DNA from 4 places in the Priestia flexa genome. Region 3 is predicted to be linked to each of the others. Evidence: riboswitches for the same ligand, from Rfam matches in the RefSeq annotation. Region 3 holds a riboswitch; each other region holds the start of a gene.
What was found. Region 3 has a riboswitch for cobalamin ahead of LZP85_RS17180 (ribonucleoside-diphosphate reductase subunit alpha). Riboswitches for the same ligand answer to the same signal wherever they lie in the genome.
Positions count from the first base shown of each region.

Region 1: another riboswitch for cobalamin. It lies ahead of LZP85_RS10445 (cobyric acid synthase); the one in region 3 lies ahead of LZP85_RS17180 (ribonucleoside-diphosphate reductase subunit alpha).
Region 2: another riboswitch for cobalamin. It lies ahead of LZP85_RS00880 (hypothetical protein); the one in region 3 lies ahead of LZP85_RS17180 (ribonucleoside-diphosphate reductase subunit alpha).
Region 4: another riboswitch for cobalamin. It lies ahead of LZP85_RS06500 (ABC transporter substrate-binding protein); the one in region 3 lies ahead of LZP85_RS17180 (ribonucleoside-diphosphate reductase subunit alpha).

Region 1 is NZ_CP090431.1:2,033,778-2,036,949, forward strand. Features, by position in the region: gene LZP85_RS10445 (cobyric acid synthase) at 1-1,318, opposite strand, end outside; cobalamin riboswitch at 1,426-1,610, opposite strand; gene panF (sodium/pantothenate symporter) at 1,609-3,069, opposite strand; gene LZP85_RS10455 (YhdT family protein) at 3,066-3,172, opposite strand, start outside.
Region 2 is NZ_CP090431.1:178,132-181,303, forward strand. Features, by position in the region: gene LZP85_RS00875 (SNIPE associated domain-containing protein) at 1-769, opposite strand, end outside; cobalamin riboswitch at 959-1,157, shown strand; gene LZP85_RS00880 (hypothetical protein) at 1,322-1,555, shown strand; gene mmgD (citrate synthase) at 1,545-2,654, shown strand; gene LZP85_RS00890 (bifunctional 2-methylcitrate dehydratase/aconitate hydratase) at 2,750-3,172, shown strand, end outside.
Region 3 is NZ_CP090431.1:3,343,939-3,347,110, forward strand. Features, by position in the region: gene LZP85_RS17180 (ribonucleoside-diphosphate reductase subunit alpha) at 1-1,782, opposite strand, end outside; cobalamin riboswitch at 1,965-2,150, opposite strand; gene menC (o-succinylbenzoate synthase) at 2,565-3,172, opposite strand, start outside.
Region 4 is NZ_CP090431.1:1,277,394-1,280,565, reverse strand. Features, by position in the region: gene cbiB (adenosylcobinamide-phosphate synthase CbiB) at 1-218, opposite strand, end outside; gene LZP85_RS06505 (adenosylcobinamide amidohydrolase) at 224-829, opposite strand; gene LZP85_RS06500 (ABC transporter substrate-binding protein) at 915-1,856, opposite strand; cobalamin riboswitch at 2,019-2,200, opposite strand; partial or broken gene LZP85_RS06495 (DinB family protein) at 2,403-2,906, opposite strand; gene LZP85_RS06490 (thioredoxin family protein) at 3,099-3,172, opposite strand, start outside.

The sequences.
Region 1 (3,172 bases), 1.3 Mb from region 3:
AGCCATCATTATGAAAAACATCATGTATGTATGTACCAATGACGCGACCAAAAACTGCTCCTTCTTTTATACCATTTAGCTCAGCAAAATGTACAGTTGGCTTGGTAGACGTTGTTTCGCCCATATGAATTTCGTAACCTTCAATTTGATAGGACTCATCGTGTAAAATAGCCCTTCCCGTTACCCGTTCTGTTCGCTTCTTTGTTTTCATTACAGTTTCAATAGGTAAAAGACCTAGCCCTTTAACAGATTTTTGGGTTGATTCCACTTCATTTGGGTCACTTATCACTTCACCTAAAATTTGATACCCACCGCAGATTCCAGCAATATCCACCTTATTCTTCTTTGTCAAAATAGCTTCTGCTAAGCCTGTTTCATACAAGTACTTTGCGTCTTCTAACGTATTCTTGCTCCCAGGTAAAATGATTAAATCAGGCGTTCCAAGCTGAGAAGGTTTTGTCACAAGCCTTACGTGGCAATCATCTTCAAAACGAATAGGATCTAGATCTGTAAAGTTCGACATGCGAGGATAAGAAATAACGGCAACATCAAGTTCTTTAGCTGGATTTGGAAGAGTAGGGTACGTAGTTAAAGCAAGTGAATCTTCTGCATCAATCTCCACATCATCCAGATAAGGAACGACGCCTAGAACAGGAAGTCCCGTATACTCTTCAAACCAATCAAGCCCTGGTTGCAACAGCGACAAGTCACCTCGAAATTTATTAATAATCACACCTACCACTTTTGACTTATGCTCTTTTGGAAGCAGCTGAATTGTTCCTACTAAGCTAGCAAAAACGCCTCCCTTATCGATATCTCCTACTAAAATAACGGGAGACTGTGCAATATCAGCTACTCGCATATTCACAAGTTCACGGTCGTTTAAGTTAATTTCAGCAGGACTCCCTGCTCCTTCAATGACAATATACTCGTACTCAGAAGCAAGCTCTTCATACGCTTTGGTGATAATCTCACGTCCGGTTTCAAAGAAATCTTTCCTATACTCGTACGCATACATATTTTGCAAAGGAACACCATGAACGACGACCTGCGCCTCATACTCTCTTGTCGGTTTGATTAAAACCGGATTCATATTGGTCGTTGCTTCCACTCCAGCAGCTTCAGCTTGAATTCCTTGAGCACGTCCAATCTCTTTTCCATCCTTTGTAATATAAGAGTTAAGTGCCATATTTTGTGATTTAAACGGCGCTGTTTTGAAACCATCTTCTGCAAAAATTCGGCAAAAAGCAGTTGTAAGTAAACTTTTTCCAGCGTCCGAGTGCGTTCCTTGAATCATAAGAGGAATTGCTTTTTTCATCTGTATCACGCCTTTCATAGCAAAAAGCCTTGGCTAAAAACCAAGGCTTCATGACAACATCTTCATTCTTTTGATGTGCACGTCACCTATTTTCCCCGCCGAAAAATAAGAGTTAATGTTTAAAAGCAGGTCTCCTGGCTTGTGCTTCACTTTACTTCTGCACCTTCCTAGCTCATTGCTAGCGGTTTGTTGCAGGTTCATCCACACTTACAGTAGCGGGGGCTGCATCGGATTTCCACCGATTTCCCTATTATCCTTAAACGCATAAGGCACTTTTAAAACATAATCGTTTATAAATATTTTTTACGAAGCTGTTCTTGTAGGTTCTTTGTTTTTGATTGTGTCATTATACTTGCAGTTACAAAAACCAATAAAGACAGAACAACGGGAAGCACAACCGTATGCATGCCAAATGGGTTAGGAGCGTATGTGTGAATTAAAATATACACTAAAAGCCCCGTCACCATTCCCGAAATTGCTCCATATTTATTTCCTTTTGTCCAATATAATCCTAACACAATTGGCCAAATAAATACTGCTTCAAGTCCACCAAATGAAAATAAGTTAAACCAAATGAGTAAATCAGGTGGGTTAATAGCAAACAAAAATACTAAAATTCCAATAATCATTGTTGTTAAGAAGCTCCATCTTTTCACCTGCTGCTCTTTTGCTTTCGGATTAACGTAGTTTAAATACAAATCTTTTACAATAGCAGAGCTAATGATTAATAAAATAGAGTCTACCGTCGACATAATGGCTGCCATCGGCGCAGCAAGTACAACTCCTGCTAACCAAGGTGGTAATACTTCAAGGGTTAACGTCGGCATCACAGTGTCTCCCACTTCAATTCCTGGAATTACAGCACGAGCAAACACACCAATAAGATGCATCCCTAACATAATCACACCAACTACTACCGTACCGATAAGCATGGCTTGATGCATCGCTTTCGAGTTTTTATAAGACATCGCTCGAACGGCCACCTGTGGCAGTCCCACAACTCCTACTCCAACTAAAATCCAAAATGATGACACATAAAGCGGTGTTAATGAACGATCTGCTCCGTACGGGCTCACAAGATTTGGATTTTCATTCACTAAGTCTTTCATGATTGCTTCGACACCGCCGCCAGCATAAATAGTAGCAATTAGTAAAATAATCGTCCCTACAAGCATTACAATTCCCTGCAGGGCATCGGTTAGTACGACAGCACGAAACCCACCAATTGATACATAAACAAGTACGGTGACTGCAAAGATGACAAGCGCACTTTTGTATGAAATGCCTACAAAACCTTCAATTAATCTAGCTCCTCCAACCCACTGAGCAGCTAAAGAAGCAAATAGAAAAAGGACAATGCTTACAGCAGAAACAATCACAACAATATTGCTTTCATATCGCTTTTTCAAAAAATCAACAAGCGTAACGGCATTCATCTTTCGCGAAACAATGGCGAATTTTTTGCCAAGAGTTGTGAGAACAAAGTAACCTGTTACAACTTGAATCACGGACAATAGTACCCAAGCAAGTCCGGTTTGATATGCTGTACCAGGACCACCAATAAAGCTGCTCGCACTTCCGTACGTCGCGACCATCGTCATGGCAAGAACAAACCCTCCAAGCTCTCTGCTTCCTAGAAAATAATCATTAATAAATGAACTTGCCGTGCTTGTTTTTTTAGCGGTGATAAAGCCAATCGCAAAAATTAATAGAACAAACACAACAAGAGGAACAACAACAGCCCAGTTCATTCGCTCTCACCTCTTTCTTCATCTTCTAAAGGAAGATCTGAAAAGAAAAAGCGAACAATAATCCAGACCAGTAAAATAATGAGCGGGATTCCAAGTATGCAGC
Region 2 (3,172 bases), 830 kb from region 3:
AGTATAGCTCTTGTAGTTTTAGTTCCAAGTATTCTCTCTTAATGAACACACGCTGCATATCAGTTAGCTTATTTAAATCTTCATATACTTTATGAATTCTTTTCTCACTAACTTCAATATTATTAAATTTCACTTTAGAAATGATATTGTCGCATTCGTTATTAAACGCTCGCAGGATTAATTTTATGGTATCCAAAATAAATTCTTTTCCTTTTTTCTTATCATTACCAATAGTCCAATCTAAGGAATGATTCGTAGCGGATTTTTCTGTAACCATCAGCTTCTGTTCTTTTCGAATATCATCCAACTTAGCTTTGTAAGCTTCAGAGTTCTCAAAATTATATTTTGGTTCATAAAAGCCAAATGATTGCATTAACAACTCATCTTGAACAACAATTAACTTTTCTTGAGCAGTCATTGTTTCATTAATAATGCCTTGGCATTTTAAATTAAATTCTTTAATTTTTTCTTCAATTTTTTTCTTGTCATCCACTAGAGTGGTAACGGATTGAATGTCTTCATATTCAGATAGCAAACGTTCTTTTTTCGATGTAGCTTCGTTAATATCCTTATTTAACTGTTGTAACGTAGCTTTTGCATCTAAAATTTGATCAAGATTGCTTTCTTGAAAGCGTGTTTGGAATGCTTTCCATGATTTATGACGCTGAATAATGAGAATGATTCCAACAATCGGTGGAATGATTAATAGCCAGCAAGCGAATAATACGCCAATAAACCACGCAGAGTGGTACCATTTTTCTTTATACATATTGATGCCCCCAGTTGTGTATATTCTGAACTTTTATTATGTAAATAAATTCAAAAAGTCCAGTTAATAAGTATAGCATAAAATAAAAATATATAGATAAGGTTTAATTTCCAAATAAATACATATATAGTGCATTTTAAAATAAAAATTGTAAAAATTTATAAAATTTGATATGTTTAAAGTGAAAATAATATCGATGTAGAAACAGGTGTAGGTGAAAGGTGTCTTTCATCTGCTTAAAAGGGAAGTTCGGTTGGAATCCGACGCTGTCCCGCAACTGTATTTGGGAGCGATTCGAAAAAGCCACTGTTTTCATGGAAATGAAGATGGGAAGGTTCGAAGAGCGATGATCATAAGCCAGGAGACCTGCCTGTTTTAGCATGCATCAATACCTACGCGGATAGGGGGTGTTAAGTGCGAAGTGACAAACATGTTTTAAAAATGATTTAAAAACATGTTTATTTGAGTATTGTCTCGCGGCTTAACAACTTCTTTGGGAAGTTGTTTTTTTATTGCTTTTTTAGCGGGTACGCGTGATGGAGGTGAGCAGCTGTGGACGGATCAGTTGAGTATTTTGTGAATTACTTCAAAGCGAGCATTATGAATAACGTAGTGGCAGAGAACCCTTGTACACTTTCAGACTATTATCAGGAGTTAAGAGATTTTGTGGTAGACAAGAGGGGGGATGCTGAAAAGAAGGCTCTTTTTTTACACAATATTGAAAAGGCTTACAAAACAGTAGGTGAAGAGATATTTGGAATGGAGGAAAAGAGAGATGGAGACTGAAGCGAGGTTTTTTCCGGGACTTGAAGGCGTTGTGGCTGCTGAAACAAAGATTTCATTTCTTGATACCCAACAGGGGAAAATTATTATTCAAGGGTATGACCTGATTGAGCTATCAAAATCAAAGAGCTACCTCGATATGATCTACCTTTTACTAGAAGAAAGGCTGCCGAATATTAACGAGAAGGAACTAGTTGAAGAAATGTTAAAAGGGGAGTACGAGATTCCAGATGAACTGTTGGATGTCTTCTGCTTACTCCCTAATGGCACGCATCCAATGGATGGCTTGCGAACAGGAATTTCATTTCTTTCAGGCTTTGATAAAGGGCTTGATAATCGTTCTCTATCGGCAAATAAAAGCCGTGCTTACAAGCTGTTAGGCAAAGTGCCTGCGATTGTGGCGAACAGCTACCGTTTAATCGAAAAGAAAGAGCCGATTCGTCCGCTTAAAGAGTTATCGTATAGCGCAAATTTCTTTTACATGATTACGGGGAAGAAGCCATCATCTCTGGAAGAGCAAATCTTTGATCGTTCACTTGTTTTATATAGTGAGCATGAGATGCCAAACTCCACGTTTACAGCGAGAGTCATTTCTTCTACTCAGTCTGATTTATACGGTGCATTGACAGGAGCGGTTGCTTCTTTAAAAGGAAACCTGCATGGAGGAGCTAACGAAGCGGTAATGGAACTGCTTTTAGAAGCTGGTACTGTAGATAAATTTGAAGAGCTGCTGATCGCTAAGCTTTATAAAAAAGAGCGTATCATGGGATTTGGCCATCGCGTGTATATGAACAAAATTGATCCGCGGGCTTTAATGATGAAAGAGTCGCTCAAACAGCTATGCGACCTGCAAGGAGATAATCGTCTTTATCGCATGTGCGAAGCGGGCGAAGAGCTTATGAAGCGTGAAAAAGGTCTTTATCCGAACTTGGATTACTACGCAGCACCTGTCTATTGGATGCTTGGTATTCCTATTTCACTTTATACACCGATCTTTTTCAGTGCTAGAACGGTAGGGTTGTGTGCGCATGTTATTGAGCAACATGAACATAATCGACTTTTTAGACCGCGCGTACATTATGTAGGCGAGCGCCGCTTTTAACAATTTGGGGTTGTTCACGGCCACTCACCGAATGGATATTTTGGCGAATACCCATTTCTATCATAAATAAATTTGAGGAGAAAGGAAAGATGCACATGTTGAAAACGAATGAGCAAGTCAAAACGGATGTTTTATTAGAGGAAATCGCAGATTACGTTCTTCATAAAGAGATTAAGAGTTTAGAAGCGTTCCAAACCGCTCGTTATGTCCTGCTTGATACGATTGGATGCGGGATGCTGGCGCTTAGTTATCCAGAGTGCACAAAGCTCCTCGGCCCCATTGTTCTAGGAACAGTTGTACCAAATGGCAGTCGGGTGCCGGGAACGTCATTTGAGTTAGATCCAATTCGAGCTGCGTTCAACATTGGTTGCATCATCCGCTGGCTGGATTACAACGATACGTGGCTAGCGGCAGAATGGGGACATCCTTCTGATAATCTTGGAGGTATTTTAGCGACAGCTGACTACATTAGCCGCGTACGCGTAGCAGAAGGGAAAGAGCCGCTGGCCGTTCGTGAT
Region 3 (3,172 bases):
AAGCGCCTGTAGCTCATTCCACTGATTACTTTCGTAACCGCGTGCTGCAAAATAAGCTCCTGTTTCCCAATCGGACCCTTCAAATAGAGGGTATGCTCCTTTTTCTTCTGCAAGCTCCATGCTTGATTGAATCGTTAGGTAAGCAATTTTTTCATATAACTCATCGCAATACTGAACAGCTTCTTCTGTTTCCCAAGCGATCTTTTGTAGAGCTAATAAATGGTTCCAACCAAACGTACCTAAACCGATAGCACGATAGCGTTGGTTTGTTAGTTTTGCCTGTAGAACTGGAAGGTTATTCAGTTCAATTACGTTATCTAGCATACGAACTTGAATAGGCACAAGGCGTTCAAGTACATCTTCCGTTACTGCACGTGCTAAGTTGATAGACGATAGATTGCAAACGACAAAGTCACCTGGTTGCTTTGTAATGACGATTTTTCCATCTTCTGTGATTTCTTCAACCACTGTTGTCATGCTTTGATTTTGCGTAATTTCTGTACATAAGTTACTGCAATAAATCATGCCCTCATGACGGTTTTGGTTAGCACGGTTCACTGTATCACGGTAGAACATATATGGTGTTCCTGTTTCTAATTGTGAAATCATAATTCGTTTAAAAATTTCAATCGCAGGCACTTTTTCTCTTGATAGGGATTCATTTTCAATACATTCACGATAACGATTTCTAAAGGAGCCGCTGCCTTCCTCTTCATCATAGAAATCTTCTAGCGAGTAACCCATTACCGTACGAACTTCATGAGGATCAAACAAGTACCAGTCTTCACGTTTTTCAACAGCTTCCATGAATAAATCCGGCAAGCAAACGCCAGTAAATAAGTCATGCGTACGCTGACGCTCGTCTCCATTGTTTAAACGTGCATCTAAGAAAGAAAAAATATCCTTATGCCATACGTCTAGATATACAGCAATTGCTCCTTGACGTTGACCCAGTTGATCAACACTAACTGCTGTGTTATTAAGCTGTTTCATCCAAGGAATTGTTCCTGATGATACGCCCTTAAACCCTTTTATATCGCTACCTCGGCTACGGATATGACCTAGATATACGCCAATTCCACCACCGTTTTTACTTAGCGTAGCTAAGTCCGTATTGCTATCATAGATACCTCGTAAACTATCATCAACCGTATCAATAAAGCAGCTTGATAGCTGTCCATAGCTTTTTCCTGCGTTCGCTAATGTCGGCGTTGCCACTGTCATGTAAAGGTTTGAAAGTGCCCAATATGACTCTTTTACCAGCGCTAAACGCTCTTCTTTCTTTTCATTTGCCATGAGTGTCATAGCAATAATTAAAAAGCGTTCCTGCGGTAGCTCGTATACACGCTTATCATGTGATGTTGCTAAATAGCGATCAGCTAATGTCAACAGGCCAATATACGTAAATAGGCTATCTTTTGTATAATCAATGGCTAAGCCTAGCTCATTAATCTCTTCCACAGAGTATGTATCCAAAAGCTGTGTACTATAAATCCCCATATCTGTAAGCTCTGTAATAAGCTGATAAAATGAGCCGTACCTTTCAGCTTGAACGTATTTTCTATTGGCGGCAGCTTTGCGGTATAGCTCTTGTAAATAGATATGAGCTGCTACATATGTCCAATCTGGCTCATCCATTGAAATTCGCTCAAGTGCTGCTAAAATAAAAACATTTGCTATTTTTTCGTCCGTCATATTCTCTTTCGCAGCAACTGTTTCTACTACCTTTTCCTCATACCATGAAAAATCAAGTTGTGGAAATTTTTCACCAAGTAGTTTCATATCATAATTTACTTTTTCAAGTTTATTTAAATCTGTTGTATTAATCATAAAAATAAGTTCCTCCTTTTTCTCCAGCATAAAAAAATCGCTCACCTGACGCAGTGAGCGAATAGAACGAAGATAAAAGAAGACAAAATGTCTTTTCTCAATCCTCGCTCTATCCTCTCACCTCCCGAAGAAGATAAAACGTCATAAAAAAGGCAGGTCTCCTGACTTATGCTTCGCTTTACTCTAAGGCCTTCCCATGATCGTTACTCACAGTGGCTATTCCTTATTTCATCAGCATTCACAGTTGCGGGGACAGTTTTGGATTTACACCAAATTCCCTTTTAAGTCTTTTTTCAGACACCTTTTCTACTGGAAAACACAAAATATAGTATATGAAGTTTTAATCAAAAACAAGATGTTGTGTTATAAACACATTATAAGGGACAACTTACAGAACTACAATATCTTTTTCAAAATAAATTCCCGCACATTTACCCCACCCTTACTTAACATACTGATCTACGCCTTTGTTAAGTAAGGTTTCCTACACATATGTAAAAAAAGAAATTTTTTAAAGTTTTGTTAGGTATTAGCAACTAGCTACTACAAACAGTCTTATTTTTCATCAAACTATTCCATCATAACATGTTTTCTCGGATTGGTTGTACTATTTGATTTATGAAATTTAATCAAACTTTTTTTCACATGACTAGACAGCTTCTATATAAATAAAAAGAAAATTTTTTAAAAAAACGAACTCACAATAAAAAATCCACTTTTAAAGTGGATTTACATTATGCATATGTTTTTTGATATGTGGAAACTTTATTTAAAAATATCCTATCCACCCGATAGCCAATGCCTGGTTCTTTTGGCACATGAATTAACCCATCATCCACTTCTACTTCTGGAAGAATGACATCTTTGTTCCAATAGCGTGAAGAAGCTGAAATGTCTCCAGGTATCGTGAAATTCTCTAATGAAGCTAATGCAATATTATGAGCTCTTGATATACCCGATTCCAGCATTCCCCCTACCCATAGTCGAACATTACTTTTCTGGCACAAGTCATGAATTCGTTTTGCTTCTGTTAAGCCGCCTACCCGTCCAACTTTTACATTAATAACTTGACAGCTCCCTAACTCAATTGCTTTTCTAGCATCATCATAAGACACAATGCTTTCATCTAAGCAAACGGGCGTGCGTAGCTGCTGTTGTAAATGACGGTGATCAATAATATCACTAGAATCTAATGGCTGTTCAATCATCATAAGGTCAAATTCATCTAGCTTTTGAAGCAAATTCAAATCATTTAAGGAGTAAGCAGAGTTTGCATCTACCATCAGCGGCAGTTTTGGATAATGATTTCTAATTTGCTTAATAAGGTCATAATCAGCTCCAG
Region 4 (3,172 bases), 1.9 Mb from region 3:
GGTAGTACAAAACACCATACTACCATGCTTAATACAAGGAACAGACCGTTCATTCGTTGAAACTTACCTTGGTTTAAACGCCTATCAATGAAAGAAATCCAGCGCCCAAACCACCTGACAGGATGCGGCCAATTTACGGGATCTCCGATAATAGCATCTAATACAAGCGCCATTGAGATAGCTAGCAAATGCGCTACAATTAATTGTTGAAAGTCCATACACATCACCTTTTTTGAATGGTTTCAAGTAAACTTAGCTTAACGAGCTTTCCTACCGCTTGTCCCAGAGCCGTCATGGACCCACCGTACTCATACATGCTACCGGTTTGGCTTGCGGCAATACAAATGCTATCAGTAGATGTTCCTGTCGCAAGCGTCTCTGTGTTCGAATCTTGCACTCCCAGCTCGTAAAGCATTCGCGTTTTCACTTCCGTTGCTGCGATAAACAGCTGTAAAAACGCAGCATCCGTTAATTTCCCGTCAATAAATATGAACATATTAATCGTTCCAGGCCCTGAAGAAAATGGAGTAATATCATCAGACGTCAAATCAACGGCATTACCAACTCCGGCAGTAATAATAGATGAGACTGTAAGACTATCTTTACAATATGTATAAACCGATTTGTTCCGTAAATAAACAGCCGTCATCAACCCTACTACTTTATCATAAACGAAGCCTTTTTCTTTTAAAAATGCTCTATATTCTTCAGCAGGTGAATCAGCACGGTAGTATTTGTGTACAAAACGATTATAAAAAACGTTAGTCTCAAGCATACCATCTCCTAGTACGCCTGAACTGTACGCTTTAAACGGTATACTTGTTTTCATCGTTAATAATTCATCATCCTGCTCAAGACGTAACGATAAAAAAGGACCAATTCCTTTTTGAATTGGAATATGGTCCTTTTCTCGATTAATTATACACCTCAGGATATACGGCTTTCGCGAACTCTTCTAACCCTTCTACAATTCGTGGTCCAGGTCGATTTGTTTTATTAGAATCAACGTTTACGATTTGATTTTCTTTTACAGCTGTAATATCGCTCCATGCTGGACGATTTTTGATTTCGTTGGCGTCACCATCATATGTTGTAACGATTGTATCTGGATTTAGCTCAACCACTTTCTCTTCCGAAAGTTTTACCCATCCCTCTTCATTTCCAGCTACGTTTTCTGCTCCGATTATTTTAATCATTTCATCCATAAACGTACCTTTACCAGTTGTATAAATCTCAGGCGCAGGTGAAACCTCTACCCATACTTTCTTACGATCTTCGTCTTTAATTTCTTTCGCTTTTTCTTCAATTTCTGAAACAGCAGCTTTCATTTCTTTTACTGTTTTATCTGCTTCATCTGTTTTGTTCGTTAGTTTTCCGATGTTCCCAATCGTTTCATACACGGTATTGAAATCAGTTGCATCATTTACAACAAATAATGGAATACCAGCACTTTCAATTTGCTTAAAAACTTCATCCGACATTCCCATGCTTGAACCATGAGCTAACACAAGGTCTGGATTTAATGCAATAACTTTTTCTGCGTTGATATTCATATCTCCTACCTGCTCTTTTTCTTTCACGCTTGCAGGATAATCATCGTTGCTTGTTACTCCGATTAATTCTTTTTCAAGACCTAACTCATAGACGATTTCCGTGTTACTTGGCATAAGAGAAACAATTTTCTTGGGTGCTTGTTCAACCGTTACTTCTTCTCCTCTTGCATCTTTAACCGTAACAGCTTGCTCTTCTGATTGCTTTGTTTGCTCTGTTTGTTTGCTTCCTTCATCAGTTGCCCCACATGCTGCAAGAACAACAAGGAACATCGCAACAATAACAGATGATAACCACTTTTTCATTTTGATAACCCCTCCTAATTATGTATCGGTTATGAAGTCGCTCAGCACACATAAAAAAACTTTACTTTCAATCGAAAGTAAAGCAGGTAACGTTAAATGATGCGAATGACTTTCGCATTGTTTATGTACGTCAAATACCCTGCTTCCCCTCTCCTCGAAGGTTTCACAGTTGACAATAAGGCAGGTCTCCTGACTTACGTATATGATGTACTAAGCCTTCCCATTTTTCAAACAGTGGCATCTTTAGACATCTAACGTTTACAGTGGCGGGACCGCGTTGGACTTGCACCAAACTTCCCTTTTCACTCAATGTTAAAATTGAGACCTTATTGCTTCACGATTATTCACCTGTCTTAGTATAACGCACTCCATTCAAAATGGAAATAGAAAATCGACATAACTTTCATACATTTTAGGTCAGAAGTTCTAGCAAAGTAATAGTAAGATATAAACATTTTTGCTATTGTATCATTATGATAGGCTGAAAATTTAGGGGTAAGTCTTTGGAGTCTGTGAAAAGACTCTTTTTTTATAGCCTAATTACTTTTAAACAGGAGGGTTTTCCACGCCTACACCAACCCATCCTTCTTTGGTGGGACCGTATACACCAAAAGGTTCAATTCCAGCTTGACGCATAAGTACCGTAACTTGTCCACGGTGATGAATAATATGTTTGATCAATCCCATTAAAATTTGAGCATTCGTCTCTTGTCGACCAAAGGCTGTTTGAACTTCTTTTAACGTTTCATCTGTCCACTGCTGGTTAATAGCTTTCGCTGCTTGTAAGCTAATTCTATTGAAAACTCCAGCAATCTCTTTAGCGGAAGAGGGTACATGTTCAGCATTTTCTAGCTAATCTATCTCCAACCCAAAATGAGCCAAATAGTCTGGAATATTTGTTGTAAAGTGCCACACAATTCTTCCTAGAGTACGACCTTCTGTATAAACTTTTTGAGTTAACGCCTGATCAGTTAGGCCTTCTAAAACTTTTTGAGTTAGCATGGCTTCGCGGTTCCACTCTTTAATAAAATCTTCTACTGTTATGTACATTCAAAACCCCTCCATATTACCATGTATTCCCACATTTAAATTATAAAACATACGTTCGTGTTCTACAAGCTTGTTTTTTATCTAATAAAGTGTTTAAAGACAAGAAAGACTCTTAAAAAATAAGAGCGGGACGTTTAGCAAAACTCTATACAAAAAAAGCTACTTGCTTATGTAAACAAGTAGCTAATCAACTTAGATTGAACTTAAAAACTCACGCACTGCTTCAGGTGTTTTTGCATTTGCACTATGAAGATGTGCAATTTTCT